Regions from separate parts of the Lysobacter soyae genome, predicted to be linked through region 1. Evidence: predicted binding sites of a transcription regulator. Region 1 holds the regulator's gene; the other holds the start of a gene.
What was found. Region 1 encodes sigma-54, which starts transcription at its own class of promoters, with help from an activator protein. Its sites were predicted from a motif close to TGGCACGNGCNTTGC; they were not measured.
Positions count from the first base shown of each region.

Region 1 (10,394 bases):
GACCGATGCTGATTGCTGAAGGACTGCGCAAGAAATACAAATCCCGCGAGGTTGTCAAAGACTTCGGCTTGAGCTTGAATCCCGGTGAAGTCGTCGGGCTGCTCGGTCCCAACGGCGCCGGCAAAACCACCTGTTTTTACATGATTGTCGGCCTGGTCCAAGCGGATGCGGGTCGCATCGTTTTGGACGGTCAGGACATCACGTCGAAGGCCATGTACACGCGCGCCACGCTCGGTGTCGGCTATTTGCCGCAAGAGCCGTCGGTGTTCCGCCGCCTGTCGGTTCGCGACAACATCAAGCTCGTGCTGGAGTTGCGCAAAGATCTCGACAAGAAAGGCCGCGATCGCGAACTCGAATCGCTATTGGAAGAACTGCAAGTCACGCACGTGGCAGATCAACAAGGCGCCAGCCTGTCCGGCGGTGAACGTCGCCGCGTTGAAATCGCGCGCGCCTTGGCCGCCAAACCGCGGCTGATGTTGCTGGACGAACCCTTCGCCGGTGTGGATCCGATTTCCGTCACCGAAATCCAGCGTATCGTCCGTCACCTCAAAGATCGCGGCATCGGCGTGCTAATCACCGACCACAACGTGCGCGAAACCTTGGGCATCTGCGAAAGGGCGTATATTCTCAACGAGGGGGCCGTCTTGGCGCAGGGTACACCTGACGAATTGCTGGCTGATGCTGATGTTCGCCGTGTCTATCTCGGTGAGGGCTTCAGGCTTTAGGGCAGTGCCGCGCCAACCGGTCTATCGTGCGCCGGAGGACTCTTGAAGCAACAACTGCAAGCGAAACAATCGCAACAACTGGCGTTGACGCCCCAGTTGCGGCAATCCCTGCATTTGCTGCAAATGTCCGCGCTCGAATTGGATGCGGAAATTACCCGTGTTCTGGAAGAGAACCCGCTGCTCGATTGGCTGGAAGATGCTGAAGTCCTGCCTGAAAACGGACACATGCCCGACGCGCCGGATAAGGCAGCCGATGCCGTCGATGCGCCCGCCGAACCACGCGACGAAGCCTTGGACTCGATCTCCGACTGGGCGAGCGACAAGGACATCGCTTGGGAACACAGCGGCGGCCAGGGCAACGGCACGGGCGACGATGATGAAGACGACGACAGCACCCGACGCGGCGAACGCATCGTCGCGCAAGAGACGCTGCACGAACATTTGATCTGGCAATTGCGCATGAGCCAAATGCCGGAACGCGCGCAGGCCATCGGCGCGGCCATCATTGACGGCATCGACGATGACGGCTATTTGCGCGAATCGATGGATGCCATCCGCGCGGTCTTGGCCCCGCAGTACATGGTGGAAGACGCCGAGATCGAGCGGATCTTGCGACAGATCCAGATGTTCGATCCGGTGGGCTCGGGCGCACGCAACTTGTCGGAATGTTTGTCGCGGCAGCTCGACTTGCTTGTCGGCGACCCGGTCTTGATTGCCCATGCGCGCAAACTTTGCGAAGAATGCCTGGAGCGGCTGCCGAAAATCGGCTTGACCGGCATTGCCAAGACGCTGGGCTGTGACGAAGCCACCGCGCAATCGGTACTCGAGTTGCTGCGATCCCTGGACCCGAAACCGGGCAGCGCCATCACGCCATTGGAGGCCGATACCTATGTGGTGCCCGACGCCATCATCTGGCGCGACCAAGGCGTCTGGCGAGCCGCCCTCACCGGCCACTCCGTGCCGCGGGTCGGCATCCACCAAGCCTATGTGCGCATGATTGCGCAGGCCTCGCGCGAAGACGCCGGCTACTTGCGCGAACACCTGCAGGAAGCGCGTTGGATTTTGCGCGGCATCGAAGCGCGCGGCGAAACCTTGTTGAACGTGACGCGCTGTTTGGCGCGAGAACAGTCCGCGTTTTTGGAGTTCGGTGAACTCGCATTGCGTCCACTCACCTTGCGTGCCATCGCGCAAAAGTTGGCGTTGCATGAATCCACCGTATCCCGTGCCATTGCGCGCAAATATGTCCGCACGCCCCGCGGCACGATAGCCATGCGCAGCTTCTTTGCCTCGGGTATTGATTCCGACGCCGGCGAAACCTCGAGCGCCGCGATCCAAACCATGATTCGCGAACTGATCGAGAAGGAAAACCCGCGCAAACCGCTGTCCGATGCGGCGCTGACCAAGCAACTGAACGACAACGGGGTCCCGGTCGCCCGTCGTACGGTGGCCAAATATCGCGAGGCGATCGGCTTGCCTGCGTCTTCGGAACGGGTCCGCTTGGCCTGAACGTTAATTTGAAGAAACACTTACGCTTTCTTCATTCACTTTTACAAAGATTTGGCGCATTCTGGAGTTGCAAACGGTCACAACCACAGGAGGAAAGACAATGCGTATTGATGTCCATGGTCACCAAATCGAAGTTACCGATGCACTCCGCAACTACACCACCGAAAAGATGGAACGCCTTGCGCGGCACTTCGACCATCCGTTGGATGTACGTACTCAACTTTCCATTGACAAGCCGAACCACTGCGCCGAAGGTCACGTCACGGTTTCAGGCAAAGTGCTGCACGCCGATGCCAGCGCACCCACGATGTATGCCGCCATTGACGGGCTCGTCGACAAGCTCGACCGTATTTTGATGAAACACAAAGAAAAGATGGTGGACCACCACCGCGGCGACAGCCTGTCGCGAAGCGATACGATCGCCTGATCTTTCGACCCGGCACGGGTCAACTTGCTATCCTTCAAGGCTCGACACCATGCGAGCCTTGGAGAGCGTGCATGACTTCACCTTTACTGGACTTCGATCGCGTCATTTTGTTGTCCGACGCTGAAGACCGTGAAACCGTTTTGCGGGAAGCCGCCTTCCTGCTTGCTTCGCCCGGACTCGACGGCGAAGCCGTCTACGAAGCACTCCGACTTCGCGAAACCATGGGCAGCACGGCACTCGGTCAAGGCGTCGCCGTACCGCACGGCCGCGTCGACAACCTCGACGCACGGCGCGCCTGCTTTATCAAACTCGACAAACCGGTTGATTTCGGCGGCGAGCAAGCCGATTTGATTTTCGCGTTGCTGGTACCGAAGACGGGGCAGCAAGGCCATTTGCAGTTGCTGGCGAAAATTGCCGAAAAACTGGCGCGCGACGGATTCCGCGATGCCTTGCGCAATGCGAACACCAAGGGTCTGCTCTATGCCGCGCTGACGTCATCACAGGGGTTCGGCGAATGATTCCCGGCGTCTCCTCGCAAGATCTTTTCGATGCATTGCAAGACAGGCTCGATTGGCGCTGGGTGGCCGGAAAAAGCGGCGGTGCACGCCGTGTGGAAGCCATCAACACCAACGCACGTCGACCCTCGCACTGCGGCTATCTCAACATCATTTATCCGAACAAAGTGCAGATTCTCGGTACCGAAGAGCTGCAGTGGTTGGATACACTGGAGTCGCGCGAGCGTTGGCGTGTGATCCAGCGCATCTTCGACACAAGCCCGCTCGGCGTCGGACTCAGCAAAAATCAAAACTGCCCCGAGGATTTGATCGAAGCAGCCAACGAAACCGATACACCGATCTGGATTTCGCCGCGTCGCGGGCACGAACTGCTCAATCACATCCAATATTGGATGGCGCGCCGTCTCGCACCGCGCACCACCTTGCACGGTGTGTTCATGGAGATCTATTCGACCGGCGTGTTGATCACCGGCGAATCAGGTTCGGGCAAAAGTGAACTTGCCTTGGAACTCATCACGCGCGGCCATCGTCTGGTGGCGGATGACGCACCCGAATTCACCCAAATCATGCCGGACGTGCTAGACGGCGCCTGCCCCGAACTCTTGCAGGACATGATTGAAGTGCGTGGCTTGGGCGTGCTCAATGTGCGCAACATGTTTGGTGACACTTCGGTCAAACGCAACAAGTACCTGCGATTGATCATCCATCTCACACGGCCGCATCTCGAGCCGCGCGCCACCGGCATGGAACGCCTCACCGGCGAAGTGGATACCGTGCGCGTGCTCGATCTCGATGTGCCTCGTATTACCCTGCCGGTGATGCCGGGCCGCAATTTGGCGGTGTTGAGTGAAGCGGCGACGCGCCAACATATCTTGCGCACCAAAGGCGCCGATCCGGCAGCCGCGTTCGTGGCACGCCATTCGCATTTTCTGGAGGCCTCGGAATGAGTGCGCCGGCCCTGCGTAAATTGATCATCGTGTCCGGCATGTCGGGCTCCGGCAAAACGGTCGCCTTGCGGACGCTCGAAGATCTCGGTTTCCATTGCGCCGACAATCTGCCCTTGGAAATGCTGCCGCAATGGGTGGAGCATTCCGATGAAGGCGACGAGGAGACGCCGGTCAATCTCGCCGTCAGTCTCGATGTGCGAAGCCGCGGCGATTTGGCACGCACGCCTGAGTTGTTGTCGTCGGTCGGCCGGCTCGGGTTCGACCCCAAACTGGTGTTCTTCGATGCGTCGAACGAATTCCTGTTGACCCGCTATGCCGACACCCGCCGTCGCCATCCTTTGAGCAAGTACGGTTTGGCACTGGCCGATGCGATCACGCTTGAACGACAAGTCTTGAAGCCGTTGTCGGCGTTGGCAGACATCCGCATTGATACCGGCGGCATGAATGTCCACCAGTTGCGCCGTGAAGTCATTACCGCGTTCGCTCTGTCCGATGAACGCACCTTGTCCTTGTTGTTCGAATCCTTCGCCTATCGCCGCGGTATCCCGGGCGACGCCGATTTCGTGTTCGATGCGCGCATGCTGCCCAACCCCCATTGGGACGCCGTCCTGCGTCCTTTGTCGGGTCGCGATGCCGAAGTGCGCCAATATTTTGAAAGCCAACCGGACGTCGGCATTTATCTGGACCAGATTCGCGGCTTCCTCGACACTTGGCTGCCGAAAATGGAGACCGACACCCGCAGCTATGTCACGGTGGCATTCGGTTGCAGCGGCGGCCGGCACCGTTCGGTGTACCTGGCAGAGCAACTGGCACGCCATGCCCGCGAAACCGGCTGGCAGGAAGTGGCCACCTATCATCGGGAGCTCGAATGAGTGTCGGCATTCTGCTGGTGACACATCCGGGGATTGCACCGGCGTTGGTCTCGGCGGCGCGCAAAATCGTCGGCAATTTTCCGCTCAAGGTCGAAACGTTTGAGATGCCGTTCGAGTCCAGCGTCGAAGAGGCCTTGCCCTCGGCCAGCGCCACCTTGCGCAAAGTAGAGAGCGAAGACGGCGTGTTGATCTTGGTGGATTTGTACGGGTCGAGTCCGAGCAACATCGCCGCACAACTGGCACGATTGGGTACGCCCGCACGGCGCGTGGCCGGGCTGAACCTCTCCATGCTGTTGCGTGTCATGAACTATCCGGAAAATAAACTCGATGCGATGCAATCTGTGGCCTCGCTGGGCGGGCGCAACGGCGTGATTCTGGACGAGATTTGAGATGATTGAAAAAGATATCCAGGTCATCAACCAACTCGGGCTGCATGCGCGCGCCAGCGCCAAGCTCGTGCAACTGGTCTCCGGCTATCGCTCGGAAGTGATGATGGCGGCCAAGGGGCGTGACATCAACGCGAAAAGCATTATGGGTGTGTTGATGTTGGCTGCCGGCGTCGGCACCGTGGTGCGTGTTCGTGTGGACGGGCCGGACGAAGTCGCCTGCATGAATGCCATCGAAGACCTGTTCAACCGCTATTTCGACGAGGGCAGCTGATGCGTCGCGCCATCCAAGGAATCCCGGCAGCACGTGGCGTCGCTTTGGGGCGTGCGCGCGTGCGCATGCCGCTGATGTTGGAGGTCGAGCGCGAAACCATCCAGCCCGACGAGGTTGAGGCCGAAGTCGAACGCGTCCATGACGCAATCGAGTTCGTGCGCGCGGAAATGCACGAATTGCGCCAACGTTTGCATGGCGCCTTGGCACACGAGATCGGTGAGTTTCTCGATCTGCACGCCTTGATGTTGGACGATCCGGAATTGCTGCAGGGTCTGGATACGCTGATTAGGACCAAGGGTTACACCGCCGATTACGCGCTTCGCAAACAACGCGATCGCGTCGCCCATGTGTTCTTGAGCATGGACGACCCCTACTTGCGCAGCCGGATCGATGACATCGACCAAGTCATCGGCCGCCTGCATGCCGCGCTGCATCGTCGTGACGCCGATCTACAGGGCGTTGCCGGCGATATCTTGGTGACCGACGCAGTGGCCCCGGCGGAAATCGCCCAATTGCAGGCCCAAGGCGTTCTGGCTGTTGTCACCACGACGGGCAGCTTGCTTTCACATACGGCCATTCTTGCGCGCAGTTTGCATCTCCCACTGATAGTCGGCGCCACCCAAGCCCTCACCAAGATCAACGACGGCGATGTGCTGATCGTCGATGCCCTCGAAGGCTTGGTGATTTGCGAACCCGATCAAACGGATCTGACCGCGCACCGCAAACGCGTCGATGCCTTCAAACGCGAACGCAAGCAGCTCAACCGTCTGCGCCGGGAACCGACACGCACGCGTGACGGCGTGGATATCAAGTTGTGGGCCAATGCGGAATCGCGCGAAGACATCGCCGAAGCGCACGGATTGGGGGCAGCCGGCGTCGGTCTGTATCGCACCGAGTTCCTGTTCCTCGGTACGCACGAAATTCCCGACGAAGAAAAACAGTTCAACGCTTACCGCGATGCAGTGCTCGGCATGACCGGACGCACCGTCACCATCCGCACCCTCGATTTGGGGGCGGACAAATCCGATGACACCGGCCTTGCATTGCGCGACGAACCCAACCCGGCTTTGGGCCTGCGCGGGATTCGCCTGTCCATGTCGCGCGAGAAACTCTTTGAAATCCAACTGCGCGCGATTGCACGCGCTTCGGCCTATGGACCGGTGCGTGTGCTGTTGCCGATGATCACCTCGCGCGAGGAAGTCCTGTATGCCGCGCGTCTGTTTGATCGTGTGCGCAAATCGCTGGCCGAGGAAGGTGTGGCCGTTGCCGAACATATTCCGCTCGGCGCCATGATTGAGATTCCCGCGGCGGCGATCGCCCTGCCCACTTTCGTCTCCAAAATCGATTTTCTGTCGGTCGGTACCAACGATCTTGTCCAATATCTGTTGGCGGCCGATCGCAACAACGAAGCGCTCGGCGATCTTTACACGCCCTTGCATCCGGCCTTCATTCGCATGCTGTCGGACATCGTCCGCACCGCGCGCAAAGCCGGCAAGCCGGTGGCAATTTGCGGCGAAATCGCCGCGGATGAGGCATTCACGCCGTTGTTGCTCGGCTTGGGCATCGAAGAGCTCAGCATGCATCCCGGCAGCTTCTTGCAGATCCGAAAGGCGGTTCGCGAGATCGACCACGCGCAGCTGGTGCAATCGAGTCGGGCCCTTGCGCGCGCGAAAGATCGTGCGTCGATCATGCGCTGGTTGGAAAGTCGAACCGCTTGAGGGTTCCCAGCGGCGACATCTGCTGGGATAATGCGCTGATGAACATGTGATCCCGTCGCGCCGCCGGCTCGACACCCGCCCGCGACGCGCCCGAAGGCACGCTGCATCTCACAGGACCCGTGCCATGGCAGAAGCGCTCCGCCACGACAAGCCTGCACGCCAACTCCGACTGTTGTCGGATGCGTTGGATAGCGGCCGTCTGGGCCCGGTCCGGCGCTTGGTGCATTCGCTCTCACCGGCGGAAATCGGCAACCTGCTCGAATCACTGCCGCCCAACAAACGCAGCGTGGTGTGGGGCCTCGTCGATCCGGAAGATGACGGTGAAGTGTTGGTGCACGTCGGTGACGAGGTGCGTGAAAGCCTGATCGCCGACATGGACCAAGACGAGCTCATCGCGGCCGTCGAAGACCTCGACATCGACGATTTGGCCGATCTGGCCGAAGACCTTCCGGACACCGTCATCGACGAAGTCTTGAAGTCGATGGATCGCGAAAACCGCGAGCGCCTCGAACAAGTCCTTTCGTACGAAGAAGACACCGCCGGTCGTTTGATGAACCCGGACGTGGTGACCGTGCGTACCGACACCACCGTGGATGTCGTGCTGCGCTATTTGCGTCTGCGCGGTGAATTGCCGGATCACACCGATCACATTTATGTCGTCAGCCGCCGCCACCAATACCTCGGCCGGATTTCGCTGCAGAGCTTGCTCACCCACGAGTCGAGCACGCCGATCAATGAACTGATCGATGACGAACAACCGGCTATCACGGTGGAAGAAACGGCGGAAGAAGTCGCCCGTCAATTCTCCGACCATGACTGGATCTCGGCGCCCGTCGTGGATGACGGCAACATCCTGCTCGGCCGGATCACCATCGATGACGTGGTGGACATCATCCGCGACCAGGCGCAACACCAAGCCCTGTCTGCCGCGGGTTTGGATGATGAGGAAGATTTGTTCTCGCCGGTCCGTCGTGCCTTCCGCCGTCGCTTGGTGTGGCTGGGCGTGAATCTCGGCACGGCATTCCTTGCCGCGTCGGTCGTCGACCGTTTCCAGGGCACCATCGAAAAAATTGTCGCCTTGGCCGTGCTGATGCCGATCGTCGCCGGCATGGGCGGCAACGCAGGCACGCAGGTGTTGGCGCTGATGGTGCGCGGCCTCGCGCTCGGTCAGATCGGCGCCACCAACATTCCCGTGTTGGTATGGAAGGAATTGCGGATCGCATGGATCATCGGTTTGGCGCTCGGCGCCTCACTCGGCTTGATCGTGTTGTTATGGTTCCATGACTGGCGCCTGTCATTGGTGATCGGCTCGGCGCTGACCATCAACCTGACTTTTGCCGCGTTAGGCGGGGTTTTCGTCCCGGTGACCTTGAAACGCTTCGGTTTCGATCCGGCCTTGTCCGGCGGTGTAATCCTCACCACCATCACCGACGTGATGGGCTTTCTCACCTTCCTGGGCTTGGCCACACTGTTGCTGCTCTGATGGCAAAGTCCGGCGTGATTGCAATCATCGGGGGCGGCCCGGCGGGGCTCATGGCCGCCGAATGCGCACGCGCCCAAGGTGCGGAAGTTCATCTCTTCGATCACAAGGGCTCGGTGGGACGAAAGGTGCTGATCGCCGGCAAAGGTGGCCTCAATCTGACCCATTCGGAACCGCGGCCCGCCTTTGATCTTCGTTACCGCGAACGCGCCACAGAAGTCGGTCGTTGGCTGGATAGCTTTGACGGCGACGCCTTCCGCGCATGGGTGCACGACTTCGGCATCGAAACCATGGTCGGAAGCAGTGGCCGGGTGTTTCCCGAAGATCTCAAAGCCGCACCCCTGTTGCGCGGCTGGGTCAAACGTCTCAAGGCACAGGGCGTTCACTTCCACGTCGACACACGTTGGCAAGGCTTCGACGAGACCGGTGCGTGCAAATTCGCCACAAGCGCGGACACGTTCACCCAATCCTTTGATGCCGTGGTCCTCGCACTCGGTGGCGGCAGCTGGCCGCAACTGGGTTCGGACGGCCAATGGCCACAACTTTTGGAAGCGAAGAACGTCCGCGTTCGCCCCTTATTGCCCGCGAACTGCGGTTTCGAGACGCGGTGGAGCGAATACTTCAAATCCCGTTTCGCCGGCCAAGCATTGAAACGTGTGCGCGCCAGTCGATTCGATGATTCGGATTTGGAAGCGACACGCATCGGCGAATGCGTGATCACCGAATATGGTTTGGAAGGCAGTCTGCTCTACGCCCTATCGGCACCGCTACGCGACCGGATTCTGGCACGGGGTGAGGCGATGCTTGAATTGGATCTGCAACCCGACGTCGAGCGCGCGACCTTGGTGCATCGGCTTTCCCAGCCGCGCGGCGGCCGTTCATTGGGTGAGCACTTGCGTCGAAAAGGTGGTTTGAATCCGGTGCAGGTCGGCTTGGTATTTGAACAATTGGGCAAGGGCGACCACGGCGCGGATGCCTGCGCGAATGCAATCAAGTCTTGCAGAATCAGACTGCGTGCACCCCGGCCCATTGAAGAAGCCATCAGCAGTGCCGGCGGCGTCTGTTTCGATAGCTTGGATGGCAACTTGATGCTGACCGCACTGCCTGGCGTGTTTTGTGCCGGCGAGATGATTGACTGGGAAGCGCCTACCGGTGGCTATTTGTTGACCGCCTGCATGGCCTCCGGGAAGGTTGCCGGCGAAGCGGCGGCGAAATGGATCAAAGGCGCCGCCTGATCAATGGCGGGCGCGCGCCGCACGTTGCGGAAAGAAAATGATGCAAGCCGCAATGAACACCAACAGCACTGCCGAGGCGGAGTAGCGACTCAGCGCCAACCCACCTTTGACCACCGGTTTGTCCAAGAAATCGCCGAGCACGGCGCCGAGCGGACGCGTGAGGATGAACGCCGCCCAGAACAATGCGGTCGGCGACACTTTCCGACTGAAATACAAACCCGCCACCACCAATAGCAAGCCACCGAAAATCAGCATGCCGCCGGTGTAGCCCAAACCCGCGGTGTCGGCGACCCAATCGCCCAGTGCCGT
Region 1 is NZ_CP080544.1:1,744,980-1,755,373, forward strand. It holds gene lptA (lipopolysaccharide transport periplasmic protein LptA) at 1-2, shown strand, start outside; gene lptB (LPS export ABC transporter ATP-binding protein) at 6-725, shown strand; gene H8L67_RS08455 (RNA polymerase factor sigma-54) at 768-2,231, shown strand; gene hpf (ribosome hibernation-promoting factor, HPF/YfiA family) at 2,332-2,658, shown strand; gene H8L67_RS08465 (PTS sugar transporter subunit IIA) at 2,730-3,176, shown strand; gene hprK (HPr(Ser) kinase/phosphatase) at 3,173-4,120, shown strand; gene rapZ (RNase adapter RapZ) at 4,117-4,992, shown strand; gene H8L67_RS08480 (PTS sugar transporter subunit IIA) at 4,989-5,381, shown strand; gene H8L67_RS08485 (HPr family phosphocarrier protein) at 5,383-5,652, shown strand; gene ptsP (phosphoenolpyruvate--protein phosphotransferase) at 5,652-7,370, shown strand; gene mgtE (magnesium transporter) at 7,495-8,853, shown strand; gene H8L67_RS08500 (TIGR03862 family flavoprotein) at 8,853-10,085, shown strand; gene H8L67_RS08505 (COG4705 family protein) at 10,086-10,394, opposite strand, start outside.

Region 2 (10,394 bases), 450 kb from region 1:
CCGCAAGAAAGGCATCGGCCAATTCGGGCAGATCGGATTTGCGTTCGCGCAAGGGCGGCACCACCACGCGAATCACGTCCAAACGGTGCAACAGATCGGCGCGAAAACGGCCTTCTTGCACCAAGCGTTCCAGCGGTTGATGCGTCGCCGCGATGATGCGCACATCGACGCCAATCAATTCACGGCCGCCAACGCGAAAAAACTCCCCTTCGGAGAGCACGCGCAGCAAGCGCGTTTGCAAGGCTGCCGGCATGTCGCCGATTTCATCCAGGAACAAGGTGCCGCCGTTCGCTTGTTCAAAGCGACCGATGCGTTTTTGCTGCGCGCCGGTAAACGCACCGGCCTCGTGACCGAAAAGTTCGGATTCCAACAACTCGGCTGGAATTGCCGCGGTGTTCAACGCAATGAACGGTGCACGGGCGCGCGGCGACTCGTGATGCAGGGCGCGTGCGATGAGCTCTTTGCCGGTGCCGGTCTCACCGGTGATCAGCACACTCATGGCGGTTTGGGCGGCACGCCCCAAGGTGCGGAACAAGGCTTGCATCGCCGGTGCTTTGCCGATCAATTGCGGCACGTCGACCGTTTCTTGGGCCTCCGGCGGTGTTTCATCGCGCGTCGATCCCAGCGCCCTTTCCACCACACGTAGTGCTTCATCGAGATCGAAAGGCTTGGAAATGAAATCGTAGGCACCGCTGCGAAACGCGCTGGCGGTGGACTTCACATCGGTAAAGGCACTCACCACGATCACCGGAATATCGGCGTGCGCCGTTTTGAACCGCGCAAGAAAACTCAAACCATCCTCACCCGGCATGCGCACATCGGTCAGTAGAAGTCGCGGACTGCGACCTTCGGTCAATGCGCGTTCGACCTCTGCGGTTTGCGAAAAGGATTCGACCTTGTATCCGGCATCCGCCAACGTCGTGGACAGAACAAAACGCACGGCTTGTTCGTCGTCGACCACCCAAATGTCTTGATCAGCCATCTCGGTCATCGCTCTCGGCATAGGGCAAAGTGAGGGTGAACACGGTGTGGCCGGGACGTGATTTGTAACTGACGGTGCCGCCGTGCTCGCGTGCCACTTGCTGCGCGAGCGCGAGACCGAGGCCACTGCCTTCGGCGCGACCGGTCACCAACGGCAGAAACACTTGTTCGGCCAAGGATTCGGGCACGCCGTTGCCGTCGTCGACGATATCGAGCCGGAAACACAGGGCGTGCGGCACATCGGCAATCCGGACGCCGTGTTCGGCACGCGTACGCAAAATCACTTGGCTGGATCCGGCTTCGATGGCGTTGCGCACCAGATTCCAAACGGCTTGGGTCAGACGATCGGCGTCGCCTTCGATATCCGGGAGACTCGGGTCGTAGTCGCGATTGATTTTGACCGACCAGCCGGCATCGTTCTCAGCGAGGCGTTGCACGCGATCGAGAATGGCGTGCAGGTTCAACAAGGTGTGCGGCGTTTCCGCCTGTGGCGAGATCAATCGATCCAACATCTGCGTGAGTCGGTCGACTTCGGATTGGATGAGACGCGTCAGTTCTTCGTTGCGTGTTTCATCGCGATGGCGTGAGAGCAATTGCGTGGCACCGCGAATGCCGGCCAATGGATTGCGCAGTTCGTGCGCCAGGCCTTTCATCGCCGCCGCAATCGCGGCCGACAGCGCCTCGCCGCTGGTGGCGGTGGAGAACTCGTCAACCGGATGCGCTTCGAGCAAAAAACCCGAAGGCGTTCTCGCCACCCAGACATCAGCAAAACGGGTCAATGGCAGGCCGGGCATCGCGAACGCCACCCGATGCAACTTCATCGGTGGCGTTTCCGGTTGTAGATCGGCAAGCGCGTCGGTCAAACGACGCGTCTGCATTTCCAATGCGGTCAGCGGTTGATTGAGCAGCCGCCGTTGACCGACTTGCAGCCAACGCGCGAAGGCCGGGTTGGCATGTTGGATGATGCCGTCGGCATCGCAGCACACCACCGGGGTTTGCAGGTCGTCAGTGTGGGCGATCGGGACGGTCATTGCACCATTATGGGGCACAGCGCCGCCCGATCGCGCCTTGGCGGATTAGCGCCAGGTCAACTTGATCCACACGGTTCGACCGGGTTCGTTGATGCGCACCGGATCCGCCGTATAGCCAAAATCGACACTGCCGGTTCGGTTCAAATGTTCGCTGTAAACCCGATTGAAGGCGTTGTCGATGCCACCGCTGAGCGTCAGTGCGTTGCTGAGCTGCCAATGGGCATTGAGTGCCCATGTGCTGAAGCCGCGACTGGCATCGATATCCCGACCGACCACATTGCCCTGGCCCGGCGCAATGCGGTCTTGCCCGCGTACACCGCGACCGAGCAACGACAGGCCCCAGCGATTTGTTTCATAGGCCAAGGTCCATCGCGCCTCCAACGGCGGGATTTGTCCCAGCGGTGTATGACTGTCGCTATGCTCGCCCCAGGCGTAGGCAACGCTGCCTTCGGTGCGCCAATGCGAGGCAATGCGCCAGCTGCCACCGGCTTCCAGGCCGTGGATGTTGGCATCGATCTTGTTCGCGCGGGTGCTGCGCATCATGCCCATGGGCAGATCGGAGAATTCGATGTAGTCGTGAATTCGGCCGATGTAACCGTTGGCCCAAAGCGACACGGTGCGCGTTTGGTAGGCGAAACCGACATCCCATTGTGTGGTTTGCTCCGGCCGTAACGCGCTGAACGCGTTAACGCTTCCCACTGGACCGAGGGTGGCGGAGAACAGCTCCCAATAGTCGGGCATGCGTTCAACATGACCGAGGCCGGCATACCACTGCAATGCCGCGCTTGAATTGCTTTCGATTCGGAGGAAGCCGCTGGCCAAGGTGGCTTGACGCGTTTGTCCCCGGGTCGGGTTGGGACGCGGCATCATACCGTCGGTCATGGCGCGCAGATCTTGCACCGTTGCGCGATCACCGCGCGCACCGAAGACGATTTGTGCGGTGTTCGCGCCTTTCCATGTCGCTTCCACGAAGAGACCGGAGTTGGCGAGTCGCGCATCGTCGACCCAAGGCAGTTGTTCGGGCGGTGTGTCCGGACCCCCGACACGACTGCGGTGTTCACTGCGACTGAAATCGCCACCGGTCGCCAGGCTTAGCCGGCCGAGTTGCCAACTCAGCGCCACACGTCCGCCCGTTGTCGTGCGGTCAACATCGGCGTACATGGGCATGGCCATCATGCTCTTCGGGTTCGGCGTGCGAAGACTGTAGTTGTCCATGATGTGGTCGGCGCGGTTGTAGTAGAGCGAGGCTTCGTAGCCCGCCAACACCCCTTGCATACCGGTGGTACGCGCCTGCAGCGAGAGATGCTCGCGCTTGAATTGACGGCCATCCATGCCGCGCCCGGCGTACTTGGCTTCGCCGTCACCGCTGCCGGCATTGAGTTGGATGACCGTGTCGTCATCCGGCGTGTAGCCGAGGCTGACGTCCGCGTTCCATTTCTTCCATGCGGAAGGCACGATGTCGCCGTTGCCATCGGTGTAGTCGTCGGCTTGCGAATGGTTGGCGGTTGTACGCAAGAAAACAAGTGGTTTGCCCATGCGCAGATCGACGGCCGCGTCGCGGCGATTGAAGGCGCCCGCCATCAGGCTGCCTCCGCCTTCAAAAGGCGATTCGGTCATGCGTTTGCCGAGGCGGTCGAAACGGATCGTGCCCGCAGAGGCACCAGGGCCCCAGAGCACGGTTTGCGGCCCCTTCACCACGATCAATCGATCGAAGTTTTCCGGTGAGACATAAGACAAGGGATTGTCCATGCGCGCCGGACATCCACCGGGCATGGTGCCTTCGTCGGTGAGGATGTTGAGGCGTGAGCCGTGCATGCCGCGCAGCACCGGATCGCCATTGGTGCCGCCGTTACGAATCGCATTGAAGCCGGGAACCGTTTTCAAATAGTCGGCGCCGTCACTGGCGGGCACCGGTTGCCGCGGCAGTTTTGTTTCCAGTTCGAAGGTGAGTGGCGACACCGGCGCTGCGGTCACCACCACTTTTTCAAGTGTGACTGCCGGCGCTTCCACGTGTTCGGTATCGGAGGGATTTTGTTGGGCCAAGGCCGGCATCGTCGCCAGAGCCATGGCCACAGCCAACGACAGGCGTGCGCGTGCGCGCGCCGCCCTGTTCAAGGTATTCATGTGTACTCCAAATTCTGTGACTGCAGGCAGGCGCCCGCAAAAAGGTGTCAGGAATCAGGCGTACAGCGGTGGCCCTCGAGAGCCGAGCGATGTGGCAGGCGCGGGTATATGCCGGCGTACATGCAGCAGGGGCAAGCGCAGGCGTACGAACGGCAGGAAGAGCGCGATGAAGATCGCAACCGCGAGCAGCGCGGTGCCGCCCAGCAGTGCGCAGTAACCGCAGGCGGCTTCGTGCTTGCCGACCGGCGTCGCTTCCTTGTCGTGAATGCTCATCGGCAGGCTGATGTACTGCATGCCGACTTTCGTGCACATCGCTTCGACGATGTTGCCGACCGGGTTCGACGGTTCGGCCAGCATTCGGCTCACTCCCGGGGCAAACGCCATCAGCATTGCGGCGAGCAATGCGAGTTTGATCAGCAACGGATGGTGGCGGGCGTTCTGCACGTGGCGACTATACGCGAGCTTTTGCCACGATGGACCAAGTGAAGACGAAGCGTGCCACTTCGGTGCCGTCTGGCATGCGGCCGACGGTTTCAAGCGGCAGCAGGACAGCTTCGCCGGTACGCACGGCTTCATCCACGGCAGCGCGAATGGCAGCGCCGCCTACGCAGGTGAAGCTGGCCTTCGCCGTGGCCCGGACGAGAAATTCAGCTTCCGCGCGCTTCACCAACATGCCGGTCTTTTGCGGCAAGCCTTGCAGTTCCGCCATCACCATCGCGCCTGTGGAGAGCTCGGCCGCCATCGCGAGTGCGGCGAAATAGGTGGATTTGAAAGGATTGGTCGAACGCCATCCGTGCGGAACACTAACGGCACAGGCGTCCGCGCTGATTGATTCAATGCGCAATCCGGCCAACAGCGCCAACGGCAGCTTGAACAACAGGAAGGCGCGAAACGCCCAACGCCCTTGAATGCGTTTGCGAAATTGCTCGGCTGCCGTGCGTTCCACGTCGATACTGTCTCGTATTGCTTCCTGTGGCCATCATAACAAGGCAGTTTTGCCCGACGCACAAAAAAGCCCCGCGCTTGGCGGGGCTTTCTCGCGAGCCTCGTGAGGATCAGATCGTGTAGTACATCTGATATTCCAGCGGGTGCGTGGCCGCGCGGAACGCAGTGACTTCCTTCGACTTCATCGCGATGTAGCCGTCGATGAAGTCATCGGTGAACACGCCGCCGGCCTTGAGGAATTCGCGGTCTTTGTCCAAAGCTTCCAGGGCTTGGTCGAGCGAATGGCAAACGGTCGGGATGTTCTTTTCTTCTTCCGGCGGCAAGTCATACAAGTCTTTGTCGCTCGGGCTGCCGGGATCGATTTGGTTCTTGATGCCGTCAAGACCCGCCATCATCAATGCGGCAAAGGTCAGGTAACCGGTGTTCATCGGATCGGGGAAGCGGATTTCAATGCGGCGCGCTTTCGGATTCGAGACATGCGGAATGCGGCAGGAGGCCGAACGGTTCGAGGCCGAATAGGCCAACATCACCGGGGCTTCATAGCCCGGCACCAAACGCTTGTAGGAGTTGGTGGTGCTGTTGGCGAAGGCGTTGATGGCACGTGCGTGCTTGAAGATGCCGCCGATGTACCACAGCGCCATTTGCGACAGACCGCCGTAGCCGTCACCCGAGAACAAATTCTGGCCGCCCTTGGCCAAAGACATGTGCACGTGCATGCCGCTGCCGTTGTCGCCGACGATCGGCTTCGGCATGAAGGTCGCAGTTTTGCCTTCGCGATGCGCGACTTGCTTGATGATGTATTTCATCGTGAGCAGGTCGTCGGCTTTCTTCACCAAGGTGTCGAAACGCGTGCCGATTTCGCATTGGCCGGCGTTGGCGACTTCATGGTGATGCACTTCGACTTCGATGCCGGTTTCGGTCAGCACTTTGCACATGTCGGCGCGGATGTCGTGCAGAGAATCGAGCGGTGCGACGGGGAAGTAACCGCCTTTCACCATCGGACGGTAGCCGTGGTTGCGTCCGTCGTAGTCACGACCCGAGTTCCAATGCGCTTCTTCGGAGTCGACTTGGAAGAAGGTGTGACCCATTTCGTTCGCAAAACGCACCGAGTCGAAAATGAAGAACTCGGGTTCCGGACCGAAGAATGCCTGCTCGGCGATGCCGCTGGCTTTCAAATAAGCTTCGGCACGGCGTGCGACCCCACGCGGATCGCGCGAATAGGCTTGCATGGTGGTCGGGTCGAGAATGTCGCAGGTCAGCACCAGCGTCGGATGCATGGTGAACGGATCGACGAAGGCGGTGCTCGCGTCAGGCAGCAGGACCATGTCCGAGTTTTGAATACCGCGCCAACCGGTGATCGAACTGCCGTCAAACATGCGGCCGTCTTCGAACAGGCTTTCATCGACGATGTGAGCCGGGAACGTGACGTGGTGCTGGACGCCGCGCATGTCGGCGAAACGCAAATCGACGAATTCGATGGCGTGGTCTTTAACGAGTTTCAGAACGTTTTCGATGGACATGGCGGACTCGGTAGAAGGGATGCATGAGATAAAGCAAAGCGCATGCCAAGCTTGAATGGCACGCAAGCGCTTGATTTATATACTTCACCGCCACGAGATCCGTCTGTTTCGCACCAGAACGGGCGGCAATTGCACCATGTCGGTGCAACTTGTCTTATTCCGTGTGACTCAAGCCGCGGGGGCAGCGGCGCCCGCGTAACGCATGGCAACGTCACAGCGTTCGTAGCGTGTGCCATAGCGCGCGGCGATGTCCGGATCGTGGACAAAGCCGAGTTTCTCGTAGAGATGAATCGCTGCGGCGCAACGTTTGTTGGTCAGCAGATAGAGCGGATCGGCGCCCATCTCAATGCCGCGCGCAATCCCATGCTGCAACAGGAATTCGCCGGCTTTCTTACCGCGCGCCGATTCACGCACGCCCATCTTGGTCAGCTCGATGCCGCCTTCACCCGTTCGTTGCAACGCACAGGTGCCGACCACACCGAGCCCGTCGATTTCGGCGAACAAGATGTCGCCGCCGGGCGCGATGATTCGGGCACGCGGATTCTCCAGCACCTCACGATCGGTGTCCTCGAGTTTGAACATCGAGGTGATCCATTCGACATTGATGTCGTGGAATTCACCGGCCAACTCGTCTGTAAAACGAATCAGCCGGACATCCTGAGGTGCGTCGTTCGCCATGCTCAGCCTGCTTTCTTTTCCGCGGGAGCCGATTCGGATTCCAGGCGATCGCCCAGCATCCAGCGCACAGCGACGTAGAACACCGGGATGAACAGCAGACCGAGCACCGTCGCGAACACCATGCCGCCGATCACACCGGTACCGATGGCGTGACGCGCGTTGGCACCTGCGCCGGTAGAGATGGCCAGTGGCACCACGCCGGCGATAAAGGCCAACGAGGTCATCAAGATCGGTCGCAAGCGCAGACGTGCCGCTTCCAGCACTGCCGCACCCAAGGGCTTGCCTTCCTGACGCGCGAAGATCGCGAACTCGACAATCAAAATCGCGTTCTTGGCGGCCAGGCCCATCACCGTGATCATTCCGATCTTGAAGTAGATGTCGTTGGGCAAACCACGCAGCATCGAGAAAATAACCGCGCCCATGATGCCGATCGGCACCACCAACAACACCGCGATCGGCACCGTCCAGCTTTCATACAGGGCGGCGAGGCAGAGGAAGACCACCACGATCGACAACACCATCAGCATGGTGGTTTGGTTGCCCGACAAAATTTCCTGATAGCTCTGACCGGCCCAGTCGTAACCGAAGCCTTGCGGCAATTCCTTCTCGACAATGCGCTCCATCGAATTCATCGCATCACCGGAGCTGTAGCCCGCCGCCTGCTGCCCCACCACTTCAATGGCGGCAAAGCCGTTGTAGCGCTGCAGTGCCGGCGGTGCGACCTGCCACTTGGAATGCACCACGTTGGACAACGGAATCATTTCGGCGACCCCGGTGGCATCCTGCGTCGTCGACGGCGTGTAGAAATGCGACAAGGATTCCGCGCCGGTGCGATAGGCACCTTCCGCTTGCATGGTGACGCGTTTGACGCGGCCGCCTTGTACGAAGTCATTGACATACACCGGCGCCAGCATCAACTGGATGGCGCTGTAAATGTCACCCACCGACAAGCCCATGGCCTGTGCTTGCACGCGATCGACATCGAGTTTCAGCTGCGGCGCATCGGCCAACAGGTTCGGGCGCACCGCCATGAGCGATTTGTCTTGGCTGGCCTTGGCCATCAAGGTGCCCAATGCCTGACCGAGCGCTTCACGCCCGGCGCCACTGCGATCTTGCAAGTACATGTCGAAGCCGCCGAACTGACCGAGGCCGCTGACGGTCGGCAAGTTCATGACGAACACTTGCGCGTCACGAATGCCGAACATGGCACCGTTGGCCTTGCCGATGAACTCGGTGGCGGTGGTGTCACGGTCTTTCCAATCTTTGAGCTTGATGAAGCCCATGCCGACGTTTTCGCCCTGCCCCATGAAGCTGAAGCCCGCCACTTGCATGACGCTTTCAAACTCGGGTAGTTTTTCCAGATTGCTTCGCACGTCTTCGAAGACCGCTTCCGTGCGGCGCAAGGTGGCACCGGCAGGCAACTGCACCATGACCAAGGCATAGCCCTGATCTTCTTCAGGCAGGAAGCTGCCTTTCATCTTGCTGAAAAGAAAGCCGCCTACGATGGCGAGCGCGAGGAACACCACCATCCAACGCGGCGTATGCCGGATAGCGCTGCCGATGTGCCCGACGTAAGTGCTTTGCACTTTGTCATAAATGCGGTTGAAGCCGCGGAAAATCGGATTGCGGCTCTCGTGATTCGTAGTCGGCTTGAGCAAGCTGGCACACAGCGCCGGCGTGAACCCCAAGGCCAGAAATGCCGAGAAGAACATGGCAATGGCGATTGTCAGCGCGAACTGCTTGTACACTGCGCCTGCACTGCCTGTCTGCAAGGCACTGGGGATGAATACCGCGGCCAACACCAAGGTGATAGCGATGACCGCACCGGTAATTTGGTCCATCGCCTTTTTGGTGGCCTCATAAGGCGACAAGCCTTCTTCAGTCATCAAGCGCTCGACGTTCTCAATGACCACGATGGCGTCATCCACCACGATGCCGATCGCGAGGACCATGCCGAACAGTGACAACTGGTTGATGGTGAAGCCCAGCACGTACATGCCGAGGAAGGTACCGAGCAACGCAACCGGAATGACCAATGTCGGAATCAAGGTGGCGCGCAAATTTTGCAAGAACAGCAGCATGACCAGGAACACCAGCACAATGGCTTCGGCTAAGGTCTTGACCACTTCGTCGACCGAGATCTTGACGAAGGTCGAAGTATCGAAAGGGGAGAACCACTGCACGCCGGCGGGAAAGCTCGGCTGCAGTTCATCCATGCGCGCCTTGACGTCTTTGGCGACCGCCATCGCGTTGGCGCCCGGGGCCAATTGCACCGCGAAACCTGCGGCGGGCGTGCCATTCCATTTCAGATTGAACCCGTGGGCACCGGCTAATTCAATCCGTGCCACGTCTTTCAGGTGCACCGAAGCGCCACCGCTGTCAGTGCGCAGCAAAATGTCTTCGAATTCCTTGACGGTTGAGAAGCGCCCTTCGGCCGCCACTGTGGCGGTGAACATTTGCGAATCCGGCGAAGGCTCGCCACCGACCGAACCGGCCGAGAACTGCACATTCTGCCCGCGTACGGCCGCGAGCACTTGCGACGCCGACATTCCGTAGGAACGCAACTTTTCGGGATCGAGCCAGATTTGCATCGAATACTCGCCGCCGAACACCTGCGTGCTGCCGACGCCGGGGACGCGCGAAATCTGATCCACCACGCGTGACGAAATCATGTCCCCCAGCGCATCACGATCGACCGCGGGATTGGTCGACTTCAACGCCACCACCATCAAAAAGCCGGCGTTGGCCTTGGCCACGGTGACGCCGGATTGAATCACTTCGGTGGGCAATCGCGCCGTTGCCTGCGAAACCTTGTTTTGCACCTGCATCTGCGCGATGTCCGGATCGGTGCCCGGTTTGAAGGTCAGGTTGATGCTGGCGCGGCCACTCGAACTGGAGGAACTGAAGTAATCGAGATTGTCGATGCCCGACAGTTGCTGTTCGATGACCTGGGTCACCGCGCGTTCGGTGGTTTCGGCGCTGGCACCCGGATAGCCCGCGCCCACGGAGACTTGCGTGGGCGCGATGTTCGGGTATGACTCAATGCCGAGATTGCCGATTGCCAGCACACCGGCCAACGAGACGAGAATCGCAATAACCCATGCGAAGACGGGAT
Region 2 is NZ_CP080544.1:55,004-65,397, forward strand. It holds gene ntrC (nitrogen regulation protein NR(I)) at 1-991, opposite strand, end outside; gene H8L67_RS00355 (two-component system sensor histidine kinase NtrB) at 975-2,012, opposite strand; gene H8L67_RS00360 (TonB-dependent copper receptor) at 2,058-4,136, opposite strand; gene H8L67_RS00365 (DUF2946 family protein) at 4,191-4,580, opposite strand; gene H8L67_RS00370 (DUF4442 domain-containing protein) at 4,588-5,082, opposite strand; gene glnA (type I glutamate--ammonia ligase) at 5,192-6,601, opposite strand; gene H8L67_RS00380 (GNAT family N-acetyltransferase) at 6,770-7,279, opposite strand; gene H8L67_RS00385 (multidrug efflux RND transporter permease subunit) at 7,282-10,394, opposite strand, start outside.
Region 2: the regulator sigma-54 is predicted to act here: its motif matches at 6,635-6,649, upstream of glnA (type I glutamate--ammonia ligase).